2 linked regions of the Luteolibacter yonseiensis genome follow. The protein of the gene in region 2 interacts with the protein of the main gene of each other region in a pairwise test. Links are inferred from orthologs where the notes say so. Each region holds a gene or a part of one and is shown on either strand. Other genes may lie near its edges.

Evidence for each region. The genes of interacting proteins can lie anywhere in the genome.
Region 1: the proteins of JIN84_RS06280 (region 2) and JIN84_RS09535 interact in binary tests that used the Escherichia coli proteins (3 or more experiments, as listed by UniProt). The link is inferred for Luteolibacter yonseiensis from one-to-one orthologs.

What each region holds. Positions count from the first base shown.
Region 1 is NZ_JAENIK010000010.1:62,168-67,737, forward strand. What follows is about bases 1-2,994. They hold JIN84_RS09535 (pyridoxal phosphate-dependent aminotransferase), read left to right. Parts: upstream 1-920; coding sequence 921-2,069; downstream 2,070-2,994. Other genes in these bases: JIN84_RS09525 (class I adenylate-forming enzyme family protein), read left to right, coding at 1-149; JIN84_RS09530 (hypothetical protein), read left to right, coding at 544-834; JIN84_RS09540 (hypothetical protein), read left to right, coding at 2,171-2,362; JIN84_RS09545 (3-keto-disaccharide hydrolase), read right to left, coding at 2,419-2,994. Outside these bases: more of JIN84_RS09545, read right to left, coding at 2,995-3,105; JIN84_RS09550 (ThuA domain-containing protein), read left to right, coding at 3,534-4,310; JIN84_RS09555 (acyltransferase family protein), read left to right, coding at 4,307-5,422. UniProt on the Escherichia coli protein: Shows aminotransferase activity with methionine and histidine as substrates, and to a lesser extent also with phenylalanine.
Region 2 is NZ_JAENIK010000006.1:17,965-26,037, reverse strand. The notes cover bases 2,111-5,032. They hold JIN84_RS06280 (cytochrome c oxidase subunit I), read left to right. Parts: upstream 2,111-2,581; coding sequence 2,582-4,483; downstream 4,484-5,032. Other genes in these bases: JIN84_RS06275 (cytochrome c oxidase subunit 3), read left to right, coding at 4,523-5,032; JIN84_RS06285 (c-type cytochrome), read left to right, coding at 2,111-2,496. In the rest of the region: JIN84_RS06295 (cbb3-type cytochrome c oxidase subunit I), read left to right, coding at 1-951; JIN84_RS06290 (cbb3-type cytochrome c oxidase subunit II), read left to right, coding at 989-1,699; more of JIN84_RS06285, read left to right, coding at 1,726-2,110; more of JIN84_RS06275, read left to right, coding at 5,033-6,205; JIN84_RS06270 (cytochrome C oxidase subunit IV family protein), read left to right, coding at 6,252-6,632; JIN84_RS06265 (hypothetical protein), read left to right, coding at 6,651-6,851; JIN84_RS06260 (hypothetical protein), read left to right, coding at 6,898-7,134; JIN84_RS06255 (cytochrome c oxidase subunit II), read left to right, coding at 7,194-7,979; JIN84_RS06250 (DUF3820 family protein), read left to right, coding at 7,990-8,073. UniProt on the Escherichia coli protein: Cytochrome bo(3) ubiquinol oxidase is the terminal enzyme in the aerobic respiratory chain of E.coli that predominates when cells are grown at high aeration.

The sequences.
Region 1 (5,570 bases), on a different replicon or contig from region 2:
AGGTCATTCTGGAAAACGGCGAGGTCCTCAAACCGCGCCAGCTCATCGAGTGGTGCCGCAAATCCCTCTCGATCTACAAGGTCCCCGTGCACGTGAAGTTCGTCTCCAACCTGCCCCTCACCGCCAGCGGCAAGATCCGGCGGGTGTGAGTGCCGGAGGATTCCGTGGACTGCGTGCAGCTCGCTGCCGCTTTCATCTGCCAGCTCGCTGGCCGGGGTGGCGGCCCGTATTTCTCATGGTGCGTCATCCCCCTTGCGTCAGCCAGCGGGAGGGCACGCCGAAGACAGTCCGCCGGTGCTCCGCCGTGTCAGCAAGCTGACTACGGAAAGCGGCAGCAAGCTGCGCGCAGTCCGAAAGCTTCGCCTGCTCAAATCGTCACTTTATTTTCGGAAACCGGCATCACCCTCTTCCTCTTCTTGGCGCCCTTGGTGTCTTGGCGGTGAACCTCCGGCGGAACCCATGTATCCGTCTTCCGCGCGCCGCTCTCCCGTGAATTCCGAAAATCCGGTTGAATATTCCCCGGTCCTGAACGTCATTCACCGTATGAAAAGCAAATTCCGCTGCCTGCGCCTGGCCGTGTATTCACTGGCTCTTGTGACCATCGGTTCCAGCGTGAGCTGCATGACCTCCTATGATGCAGCCGGCCGCCCGGTGCAATCCGTGGATCCCGCGCTGGCCGTGGCGGGTGTCGCCGCCGCCGGCCTCATCGGCTACGCGGCGGGGAATGACAACGACCATCACCATCACCACCATCACGGTGGATACTATGGTGGCGGGGGCTACTACCGTGGCGGCGGATATTACCGCGGCGGTCGCGAATACCGCCGTCATTGACCTGGGTCCGGCCGGTCATCTAGTGTGTGTGCGAGCCGCGATGGGCGCTTCCATCGCGGCTTCCCACATCGACCTCCGACCCTCCCATGCCCGATACCGCGAGCCGACTTTCCGTTTTCACCGAATCCGTCATCCGTGGCACCACCCGCCTCGCCAACCAGCATGGGGCCATCAACCTTTCCCAAGGGTTCCCGGATTTCGATCCGCCGGAGGAACTGCTCGCCGCGATGGAACGCGCCGCGCGCGGCCCCCATCATCAATACGCCGTCACCTGGGGCGCCCCGCGCTTCCGCGAGGCGCTCGCCCGCAAGATCCAGCGCTTCACCGGCCTGCCCATCCATCCGGATGAGAACCTCGTCGTCACCTGTGGCAGCACCGAGGCGATGATGGTCGCGATGATGACCGCCTGCAATCCGGGCGACAAGGTGATCATCTTCTCGCCGTTTTACGAAAACTACGCCGCCGACGCCATCCTGTCCGGCGCGGAGCCCATCTACGTGCCGCTGCGTCCGCCCGGCTTCGGGTTCGATTCCGAGGAGCTCGCGAAGGCCTTCGAGCAGAAGCCGAAAGCCATCGTCGTCTGCAATCCGTCCAACCCCACCGGCAAGGTCTTCACGCGTGACGAGCTGATGGAGATCCTCCGCCTCGCCGAGGAGCACGACGCCTTCGTCATCACGGACGAACCGTATGAGCACATCATTTTCGCGCCGCACGAGCACGTTTACTTCGCCGCGCTGCCGGGCGCGTTCGACCGCACCATCACCTGCAACTCCCTTTCGAAAACCTACTCCATCACCGGCTGGCGGCTCGGCTACGTGCAGGCCGCGCCGAAGGTCATCGCGCAGGCCCGCAAGGTGCATGACTTCCTCACCGTGGGGGCCGCCGCCCCGCTGCAGGAAGCCGCCATCGCCGGGCTGGAACTGCCGGACAGCTACTATACCGGACTCACCGCGCTCTACACCGAGAAGCGGGATATGTTCCTCGACATCCTCCGCAAGACCGGCCTGCCCTTCACCGAGCCGCAGGGGGCCTACTACGTCATGCTGGACATTTCCTCGCTCGGCTTCGCCAGCGACACGGCGGCCTCCGAGTGGTTCATCAAGGAGATCGGCGTGGCGGGAGTCGCGGGATCCAGCTTCTTCCGCGAGCCGGTGAACCACCTGATCCGCTTCCACTTCGCGAAAAACACCGCCACGCTCCAGGCGGCGGGCGAGCGGCTGATGAAATTGACGTAACAATTTTCCTCAAACGATCAGTAGCAATTCCCAAGAGACGTGCGATCTGTCCGTTAGCTGGTGGAAATCCATCAGCATAACCAAACAACCTGATCCTGACCATGAAATCAACATTGCTGCTCTCACTCTGCCTTGCCCCACTGCTCGCCACCGTTTCCTGCCGGGAAAAAGGACCTGGCGAAAGAGCGGGCGAAAGCATCGACAAGGCGGTCGAAAACGTCAAAGACGCCGTGGACCCCAAGGGCCCGGTCGAGAAAGCCGGTGAGAAAGTGGACAAGGCGCTGGGGAACTGAACCGGAGATTCACCACATAGGTCCTATAAGTGCTATAGGACCTATGCAGGCCGTCCCTACAACCGCTTCAGCAGGATCTTCCGGAACTCGATTTTCATCGGCGGTCCGACGTGGACCTGCACGCCGAGCAGTCCGTTTGGTTTCCGGTTTTCCGGATCCTCATCCCGCACCTCGGACATCAGGACTCCGTTGGTGAAATGTTGCAGCAGGTTTCCCTTGGCGATGATGTGGACCTGGTTCCACTCCTCCTTGAGCACCTTTTTCTGCAGCTCCGCGCGGTCCCCCAGCTCGCGACCGATCTCCGGCGGCGCGCCGGTTTTCAGGATCACGCTCTGGCCGCGATAGGCGAGGAACTGCCTGCCGCGCTCCTCGTAATTCTGGCCGCTCCACTGGTCTTTCCCGTCGATGTCGTCCTGGTATCCCCGCATCGCCCACTTCGCGCCGGGCACCTCGCTGCTGCGGTAGTTGATGCCGCTGTTTCCCTCGGCGGAAACGCGGTATTCCAGCTTGAGCTCGAAGTCCGCCACCTCGCCGCCGCGCCAGATGATGAAGGAGTTCTGCTTGAGCAATGTCTCCGGCCTCACCTCGCCGACGAGCGTGCCGTTCTCGGCTTTCCAGTAAACCGGATCGCCCTCCCAGTCCTTGAGGGTTCCGTCGAAGATGGAGACAAAGCCGTCATCCGCCGCCATCAAGGAGGCCGACAAAAACAAACCCATCGCTGAAAGCATGCCGGAGATCTTCATCCCCGGAAACTACGCCACCGCCGCCCGCAGACGAGCCAGATCCGGCGCCTGTGGTAAAAAAGGCACGGAGATGGAAGTATGGGATCGTGATCCCAGGCGAAGCCCTTGGACTGCGCGCAGCTTGCTGCCGCTTTCATTCGCCAGCTTGCTGGCCGGGGTGGCGGCTTGTATTTTTCATGGTGCGCCATCCCCTTTGCGCCAGCGGGCGGGGGGCGCGTCAAAGGCAGTCCGCCGGTGCTTCGCCGTGCCAGCAAGCTGGCTACGGAAAGCGGCAGCAAGCTGCGCGCAGTCCAAGGGGGGCTCCGCCTTGGCCGTCATTCCCCGCCTTTTCCTGCCGTCATCTCATTGTGGCTGAAAACCTCACACCGGTGAAAAATTCCCGCTCGCCTAGGTACCCTCCGGCACGACAGACTGCCCGCGTAAAACCCATGAAACGCCTCGTTCTCTTCGCCCTGTTCGCCGCCATCCCGCTCGCCGCCCATGCCGCGCCGCTCCGCGTCTTCATCCGTGGCGGGGTGAAAACCCACGGCCCGAACGCGCACGAACACGAACGTTTCCTCAACGAGTGGACCAAGCTCCTCACCGAACGCGGCATGAAGGCGGACGGCGCGAAGGACTGGCCGAACGCCATGCAGCTTTCCAAGACCGACGTGCTCGTCATGTACGCGCAGGACGGCGCGAACGCCACACCGGAGCAGAAGGAGAACCTCGCGAAATTCACCAAGCGCGGCGGCGGCATCGTCGTGATCCACACCGCGGTGGTCGGCAACGACCCCGCCTGGTGGAAGTCCGTCATCGGCGGCGCATGGGTGCAGGGCAAGACCAAGTGGCGCGAGGGGCCGATGGAGCTTCATTATTCCGAGAAGGACAAGCCCGGCGGCCCCCACCCCATCACCCTCGGCGCGGCGGACTTCAAGATGGACGACGAGATCTACTACGATCTCGACATGTCCCCCGATGTCCGCGTGCTGGCCGAGAGCGACACCCGCGACGGCACGCCCAAGGTCCAGGCGCAGATCTGGACTTACGAAAAGGACAACTACCGCGCCTTCGTCAGCATTCCCGGCCACCTCATCGGCACCTTCGAGCGGCCGAACTACCGGGCCATCCTGCTGCGCGGCATCGCGTGGACGGCGAAGCGGACCAATCTCGACGAGTTCTGCAAGCCTGAGGAAGTCAAAGCCCTGTCCGCCCCTGACAAATGACGGACAAGCTCCTCCCCACGCCCCGCCGCATGCTCTCGCTGGATGCCCTGCGAGGCATGGACATGCTTTGCATCATGGGGCTGGAGGACGTGATCCGCGAGCTCGCCCACTGGTGCCCGACGGCATTTCTGGAAAAACTCGCCGAGCAGTTCGAACACGTGCCGTGGGCGGGGCTGCACGCGTATGACCTGATTTTCCCGCTCTTCATGTTCCTCTCCGGCGTGTCCATCCCGCTTTCCATGGACTCCCGGCTGGACCGTGGTGACTCGCGGTGGGACATGTGGCGGAAAATCCTGACCCGCTGCGCGCTGCTCATCCTGCTGGGCATGGTTTACAACGGGGTGTTCTCCGACAAGCCCGTGGGACCGCGCTTCGCCAGCGTGCTCGGGCAGATCGGCATCGCATGGGCCATCGCCGCCTCGCTGCAGCTCGTCGTGCGGGACACCCGCAAGCGCGTGGCCATCCTCGTCGGCTGGCTCGCGGCCACCGCCGTCCTCCAGCTTCTCGTCCCGGTGCCCGGCCACGGCGCGGGCGTGCTCACCGAGACCGGCGCGATCAACACCTGGTTCGACCGCCTGTTCCTCCCCGGCCGCCTGCACGGCGGCAGCTTCGACCCCGAGGGCATCCCCAGCGCCATCTTCGCCGCCGCCATCACCATGGCGGGTTCCCTCGTGGGCACGTTCATGAAACGGCCCGATGCGTATTCATGGAAAACCGTCGGCACCCTGGCGGCCACCGGAGCCGCCGCCGTGCTGCTCGGCTGGGCCTGTTGGGCGGCCGGTTATCCGCCGATCAAGTCGCTGTGGACCGCGTCCTTCAACCTCCTCGCCATCGGCATCGCCACGCTGTTGTTCGCGCTGTTCTTCGGCATCATCGATGTGGCGCGCTGCCAGTCGTGGAGCTTCGCGCTGCGGGTCATCGGCATGAATTCGCTGACCATCTACCTCGGCTCCAAGCTCGTCTCGTTCCCGGACATGTCCGCCTTCCTCTTCGGCCGGGTGGTGGGGCCCGCCGGGGATGCCGCCCCGCTGCTGCTGCTTTGCGGCGTGCTCGTGCTGGAGTGGCTGGTGCTTTATTTCTTCTACAGGCAGCGGTGGTTCCTGCGGGTGTGAGCGGACGTGGAATTCCGCATCAGGGTGCCAATTCACCAGCGCCAACGGTGCGCGATGAGAGAGCCCGGGGCAACGCCCCGGGAATGGACGACGAAGCATATGGAGTCCTGACAGGACGGCATCCCTGGTGCCCCGCACCGTCCTTGAT
Region 2 (8,073 bases):
GTGTTCCTCACGGTGAACACGCTTCTCCACTGCCTGCCGGGCCACCCGGTGATGGGTGCGGGCATCAACGCCTGGTACAAGTCCGCGCTGATCTTCCTCTTCTTCACACCGGTCGCGCTCGGCGCCGCCTACTACCTCGCTCCGAAGGTGACGGGCCGCGCGGTCCACAGCTACTCGCTGGCGAAGCTCGGTTTCTGGTCGCTCGCGATCATCGCTCCATGGGCGGGGATGCAGAAGCTGACCGGCGCGCCGATCCCTTATTTCCTTCCCTACGTGGGAGCCGCCGCCACCGCGCTGCTCTTCGTGCCGGCCCTCGCCGCCGCGCTGAACCTGCTGCGCACGATGCTGGGCAACCCGGAAACGATGTCCGCCAGCCCCTCGCTGCGCTTCACCACCGCCGGTCTCACCGGCCTGCTGGTGCTCGCCTTCGCCGCCGTGGTGCTGAACCTGCCGGACTCGACTCTGCCGCTCACCCAGTTCTCGCTCTCCGGCTACGGCTTTGAAATCCTCGCGTTGTATGGATTCTTCACCTTCGTGATGTTCGGCGCGGTGTATTTCATCGTCCCCCGCGTGACGCGCCGCGAGTGGTTGTCCCGCCGCCTGATCTCCATCCACTTCCTGTTCTCGACCTACGGCATCGTGACGATCGCGCTGATCGCGCTCTTCGGCGGTCTTCAGCAGGGCATCGGCCAGGAGGATTGGCAGGTTCCGTTCCAATCCGCCGCGACGCGCGCCTATCCGTATGCGGTGGCGACGACGATCGCCTGGATCTTCATCCTGATCTCGAACATCTTCTTCTTCCTGCACCTCACGCTGATGTGGCTGCGCCTCGGCCGCCGCAGCTCGCACCCGACGCTCCTCGCGGCGGACCACGGCCACGCCGTGAGTCCCCACGGTGAGGAAGGCGACATCGACAACGCCGGCCCCGGCACCGCCAGCGCCGCCCACTAACCAGGAATTCAAATTTCAAATTTCAGAATTTTTCCTAATGAGCTTCCGCACTTTTATTCTCGGACTTTCGGCCAGCTTTGGCGTCGCCTGGCTTGCGATCGTCGTCGTGCCATTCATCAAGATGCGCAATCTGGCGCCGATCGAGCTGAATGAGGCGACGGACGGCGCGACGGGCATCTTCTTCCCGAAACGCACGGGCCGTGTGGCGGATGGCGCCCAGGTGTATGCGGAGAACGGCTGCTACCTCTGCCACACGCAGGTGGTGCGCCCGACGTATGCCGGAAACGACCTGTATCGCCCGGACTGGGGCGGCCTCAAGGCGGATCCGGACCGTGGCGACACCCGCCGCGAGACGAACGCGTATGATTTCTTCGGCGAGAAGTTCGCCCAGATCGGTGTTTCCCGGATGGGTCCGGACCTCTCGAACCTCGGCCGCCGCGTGGAGTCCATCTACGCCAAGGACGGTAGCGCGACGCAGTGGCTCTATTCCTACCTCTACAATCCGCGCCACATCCCCGAGAACTACCAGTCCACCTGCCCGTCGTTCTCCTTCCTTTTCCACGAGCAGCCGGTCAAGGGCGAGCGCAACGCGGACGCGCTGCCATACGGCGGCACCGACGACACGGAGATCGTGCCGGGCCCGGAGGTGAAGGCGCTGGTTTCCTACCTGCTCTCGCTCAAGAAAGACCAGGCCGTGCCGACGGTGCTGAACTTCGCACCTGACAAGGGCAAGGCCGCCAAGAAGTAATTTCCGACCCCATTTTTTTCCAAACCATGTCATCTAACAACTCCAAACCGGATCTCGACGACTCGATCAACGTGGCCGAGACCCACGGTCGCGTGGTCCGCGAGGCTGCGGCGTGCGCCCGTGAAAAGCGGATCGCTGACAACGGCATCGCGCCGATCTCGCTCTGGGCCTTCGTCGCCTGCGGTGTGGTCCTGCTGGTCGCCGGCGGGATCCTCGGCTCGGGCGGCCGCTTGTTCTCCTATGATTCGACCTTCCGCCGCGACTACGTCCGCACTCCCGCCGGTGGCGCGGAGGACGCGGGTGCCGTGCCGAAGGAGGCGCTTGCCGCCTACATGGCGAAGGGGGCGAAGATCTATTCCGCGAAGTGCAACGGCTGCCACGGCTCCGATGCGAAGGGCAACGGCTCCACCTTCCCGTCGCTGGTCGGCTCGAAGTGGGTGCTCGGCGAGACGGAACGCTTCTCGATGATCATCCTCAACGGTCTGGAGGGACCGCTGGAGGACGGAAAAACCTACGGCGTGATGCCCCCTCAGGGCATCGGCATGACTCCGGAAGACCTCGCGGGCATCATGACCTACGTCCGCAACAACTTCGGCAACGCCAAGGGCGACGTCGTGACCATCGAAATGGCGAAGGCCGCGCTCGAGATTTCCGCCAAGCGCAAGAACGCCGGCAAGTCCGTCAACGGTGTGGAGCTCGACGCCGACCACATCAAGGCCCTGCCGGGCGACGTGCTCGATCCGAAGACGATGGTCGATCCGATCACGCTCGCACCCGCCACCGCCGCAGCTCCCTGAGCCGAAACAATTTCCCACCTTCAATCATTTTTAACTTTTCCCCGATCCGGATTTTCCTGATCCACCAACGCCGCCAGACGGAATTATGAGCTCTCACGCCGCCACTTCACACGCCGGGCACGACGCCCACCACGGGGATCATCACGACGATCACCATCACCACGAGCAGGGCTTCTGGTCGAAGTACGTCTTCTCGACGGACCACAAGATGATCGGCATCCAGTACGGGATCACCGCGATGTGTTTCCTCGCGTTCGGATTCTACCTGATGATGGTGATGCGCTGGAGCATCGCGTATCCGCACCAGCCGCTGCCGGAGTGGATGAGCTGGGTCTTCACCGACGGCTGGAAGGCCCGCTGGCTGCAGGACGGCAAGGTGACGGGTGAGACCTACAACATGTTCGGTGCGATGCACGGGACGATCATGGTTTTCCTCGGAATCGTGCCGCTGGGCTTCGGCGCCTTCGGCAACTACGTGACGCCGCTGCAGATCGGCGCGATCGACATGGCGTTCCCGCGCCTGAACATGGCCAGCTACTGGATCTACCTCGCGGGCGGTCTGGTGATGTGCGCCTCGTTCTTCCTCGAGTCCGGCGCGGCCAAGTCCGGCTGGACGAACTACTCTCCGCTCGCGGGATTCGCGGACGGCCAGGTGGTCAACCAATGGCTCGCGGGCCAGACGCAGTGGCTCGTCGGCCTGGTGCTGCTGATCACCTCCTCGCTTCTCGGTTCGGTGAACTTCATCACCACCATCATCAACCTGCGGGTCCGCGGCATGACGTGGATGCGCATGCCGTTCTTCGTCTGGGCGATGCTCGTGACCGGTTTCCTCCTCCTGCTCGCGTTCCCTCCGCTTGAAGCCGCCGGCATCATGCAGCTCATGGACCGCGTGGGCCACTCCTCCTTCTTCATGCCATCCGGCCTCTTCACGAAGAGCGAGGGTCTGGCGGATCTCTCCGGCGGTGGTTCGCCGCTGTTGTTCCAGCACTTGTTCTGGTTCCTGGGCCACCCCGAGGTTTACGTCCTTCTCCTTCCCGCCTTCGCCTGCGTCAGCGAGATCATCCCCGCGAACACCCGCAAGCCGCTCTGGGGCTACAAGTCGATGGTGTATTCCGTGATGGTCCTCGGTTTCCTCTCCTTCGTCGTCTGGGCCCACCACATGTACATGACGGGCATGGGCGCGGCGGTCTCCACCTTCTTCCAAACCACCACGGTCCTGATCTCGGTTCCTTCCGTGGTCATCATCACCGCGATGCTCATCTCGCTGTGGGGCGGTTCCATCCGTTTCACCCCGCCGATGATCTGGGCCTGCGCGTTCATCCCGATGTTCGGCATCGGTGGTCTGACCGGTCTTCCCCTGGCATTCAACCTGGCGGACCTCCACCTGCACGACACCTACTACGTGATCGGCCACTTCCACTACGTGGTGGCGCCGGGCATCCTCTTCGGCTTCTTCGCCGGGGTGCTCCACTGGTATCCGAAGATCACCGGACGCTTCATGAGCAAGACGCTCAACCACCTGCACTTCTGGCCGAGCCTGATCTGCATGAACATCATCTTCTTCCCGATGCTCGTGCAGGGCATGGCCGGATTCCACCGCCGCTGGTACAACGGTGGCGACGCCTACCTCGCGAAGGCGGCGGACAGCGTGAACGTCTTCGGCAACACCGTGGTGGAGAAAATCGACCTGAACATCATCATGTCGATGGGTGCCTGGACCATGGCGTTCTTCCAGATCTTCTTCATCATCAACCTCTTCACCTCGTGGAAGTATGGCAAGAAGGTCACCAGCGACAACCCGTGGGACGCCACCACCCTCGAGTGGGCGACACCGACGCCTCCGGGCCACGGAAACTTCCTCAAGGACCCGGTCACCTACCGCGGACCTTACGAATACAGCCGTCCTGACTGCGACGAGGATTTCCTCCCGCAATGGATCGAGCCGAAACACACGGACCACGCCGACAAGTCGGACTCGAAACACTAATCCCACCCGAGAACCCGCGGCCCATCACTTTTTTCTCAAATGGAAATTCCCTACGTCGTCACACCCCGAAAGGACACAGGTCTCTTCAATTCGAAGATCGCCATCTGGTTGTTCCTTGCTTCCGAAGTCATGCTCTTCGGCGGTTTCTTCTCGGCCTACGTTTTCCTCCGCCTGGGTGCGGACTATCCGTGGCCCGAGCGCACGCTGCCCGTGCTGCCCGGTCTGATCAACACGTTCGTGCTGATTTTCTCGTCCGTCACGGTGGTCTTCGCATGGGCCCAGCTCAAGCTGCGCAACTGGCGCATGTTCCAGGTCTACATGACCATCACGGTGCTCTGCGCGCTCGTGTTCATGGTCCTCAAGGGCATCGAGTACAACGTGAAGTTCCATCACCAGGCGCTGCGCCTGAAGGACTACACCGTGCTTGAAGGCCACCTCGGTTACGAGAAGGACGACAGCGGCAAGGAAGTGCTCGACCACAACGGTGACAAGATCGAGGAGAACATGATCTATGTGAAGGCCTCGAAGCTCACCTTCAACACCGTCCGTTTCTACAAGCCATGGGTCGAGGAATTCCTCACCGAGGCCAAGCACCACAACGCGCAGATCGTCCTTTCCGCGGACGTGGCGGCGATCACGAAGGAAGGCGAGCCGGCCGAAGTGATCGCGAAGGCGGGCGAGACGCTCTCGGTCGCCCTGCTGGAAAAAATCAAGAAGGCCCACCTCGCGGCCCGCAGCCACAACGGCCACTACCGCACGGAAGCGCTCCGCAGCGAGTGGAAGGACGCCAAGGCGAAGAACAAAGGCAAGAGCGACTGGCAGTTCGCCGCCGACGTGAACATCGACATGACGGCCCTCGCGCCGAAGCTGCTGGGCGAGATCCCGAGCGTTGCGTTCGACGTGAATCCTCCGACCAAGCTTGATTTCAAGCCGCGCGACATCAAGGAAGCCGACGGCACCTCGACCCTGCGTGACGACACCGTGGTGAGCGGCGAGCTGCTCGCCAGCCCGATGGTCTTCCACTACGTGGACGCGATCGATTTCCAACACCTCGTGATGAAGGCCGAGCAGAAGGGCATCGACCCGGAAGTGGCCATCGAGAACTCATGGCTCATCAAGAACAGCCCGTTCGCGAAAGAGGCGTGGGAGTGGCACCTGGGCAAGATGAAGGAGCTCAAGGAGCGTCTTCTGAAGGAGTATGGTGTCGATAAGAACGGCAATCCCAAGCGCGTGCCGACCCACAAGGAACTCTACCGCCTCGGCTGGAAGGATCTCGCCAAGATGGGCGAGGAGAAGCACGGCATCTCTTTGAGCAGCGCCGCCAAGATCAAGGAAGAGTTCATGGGACCGAACTACGAGGCGCGCAATCCGCATGCCGAGGAGGCCGGAGACCACGGCCACGCTGCGGAAGGCCACGCGGCCGAGGGCCACGGCAAGGAAACCTTCCCGCACTTCTCGGTGCCGCGCGAGCAGATCGGCTTCGCCGCGAAGTTCACCCCGGCCTGGAACACCTACTACGCCATCTATTTCACGATGACCGGCCTGCACGGCCTCCACGTCATCGGCGGCGCGCTGGTGCTCGCCTACTACCTGCTCTTCGGCAAGAAGATGTATGACTCCAATCCCGAGTGGCTTGCGAACCGCGTCGAAGTCGGCGGCCTGTTCTGGCACTTCGTGGACCTTGTCTGGATCTTCGTCTTCCCGATCCTGTATTTGATGTAAACCCCCGAGGTGATACCTTTTTCCCAATTTCCAATTTCCCAAGCAAATGGCTGACAATCCTGAAGCAATCAAAAAGTCCCTGCGCCTCTACATGCTCATCGGCGCGGTGTTGTTCGGCGGCACCTGTCTGACGGTGGCGGTGGCGTGGTTCGAGTTCCTCGACTTCGGCCAGCACGGCTTCGACAAGTGGGACGCCATCATCGGTCTGATGATCGCCACCACGAAGGCGATGTTCGTCGCGTTCATCTTCATGCACTTGAACCACGAGAAAAAAGCGGTTTACTGGCTTTTCGGCTCGGGATTGTGCATGGTGTGCAGCCTGGCGTTCCTTTCGGCGCTCGCGATCTTCGACCCGATCAACGACCCGCTTTTCTACGGCAAGGAGTCCAAGACACCCTTGATCCTGCTGTCCCCCACCCACCGCTAACCACCACCACCCGATACCATGTCGCTCAAAGGATTCCACATTGTCTTCGTGACCGTCAGCACCCTGCTCTGCACGTTCCTCGCGCTGTGGTCCTTCCTGCTGGCTCCGGAGAAGTCCGGAATCGTGACGACACTGGGGATCGTGGGCGTCCTCGGCGCGCTGGTGATGCCGGCGTACGGGGTTTGTTTCTACCGCAAGATCGTCAACCATCATATCTGACCCGGGTTTTCCCGACGGAGTTCCTGATCCAACGCATCCACCCATCATGACCGCCAATTCCCTATTCCTCGCTTGTTCCACCTGCCGTGTCAGCATGGTGGAAGGTGGTGGCGACGCCGCCGGATGGTCGATTTTCTTCCTGCTCGTCGTGGTCCTCCTGATGCTCGGCGGCATCGGATTCTTCATGTTCCGCATCGCCCGGCGCGAGCGCGAGCATTTCGATCCCGCGTTGTCCGATGATTATGTGGCGCCGGCGGCTCCCGCCGTGCCGGCCGCGCGTTGATCCCGGCTCCGGTCCCGTCCTTCCATTTTCCGCATTCCAGATTTTAGAATTTCCATAAAATGAGTCCTTCCAAGTTCCTCGGCATTCCCGAAAATTTCTCCAGCCACGGCAGCCAGGTGGATCACATGATCGATGTCGTGCATTGGTTCATGTTCGCCTTGTTCATCGGCTGGACGATCTTCTTCCTCTACTGCATCTTCCGGTTCTGGCACAAGAACCACCCGAAGGCGTCGTATGAAGGGGTGCGCAGCCACCTTTCCAGCCACCTCGAGGTGGGTGTGATCATCGTGGAGGCGGTGCTGCTCCTCGGATTCGCGTTCCCGCTGTGGGCGGACCGGGTGGACAACTGGAAGAAGGTGCAGGACCTCCAGCCGGTACGCGTGCGCGTCGTGGGCTGGCAGTTCGGCTGGACCTATCACTACCCCGGCCTGGACGGCAAGTTCGGCCGCGTGGACCCCGCTCTGATCTCCGGCACGAACGACCTGGGAATCGACTACACCGACCCGAACGCGCTGGATGATTTCACCAGCCCGATCCTCAAGCTTCCCGTGAACCACCCCACCGTGCTCCAGATCGGCAGCAAGGACGTGATCCACAACTATTCCATCGTCCCGATGCGCATCCAGCAGGACGCCATCCCGGGCAAGGAGATCCCGATGTGGTTCACGCCGGTGAAGGCGCTGGAGACCTTCGTCGTCTGCGGCCAGCTCTGCGGGGAAGGCCACGCGAACATGGTGGGCTCCATGGAAGTCACGCCGATGGCTCCGTTCGAGTCATGGGCGAAGGGCCAGTCGGAAGGGGCTCTCAAGGCGAACAGCCCGAAGACCACGACGGCCAGCAACTGATTTTCCGTTCATGGACGGGCCGAACGAGATCGATCGCGAGGATTTCCGAAACCTCCTGATCGAGATCGGCAAGGCCCGGATGCCGTTCGGCAAG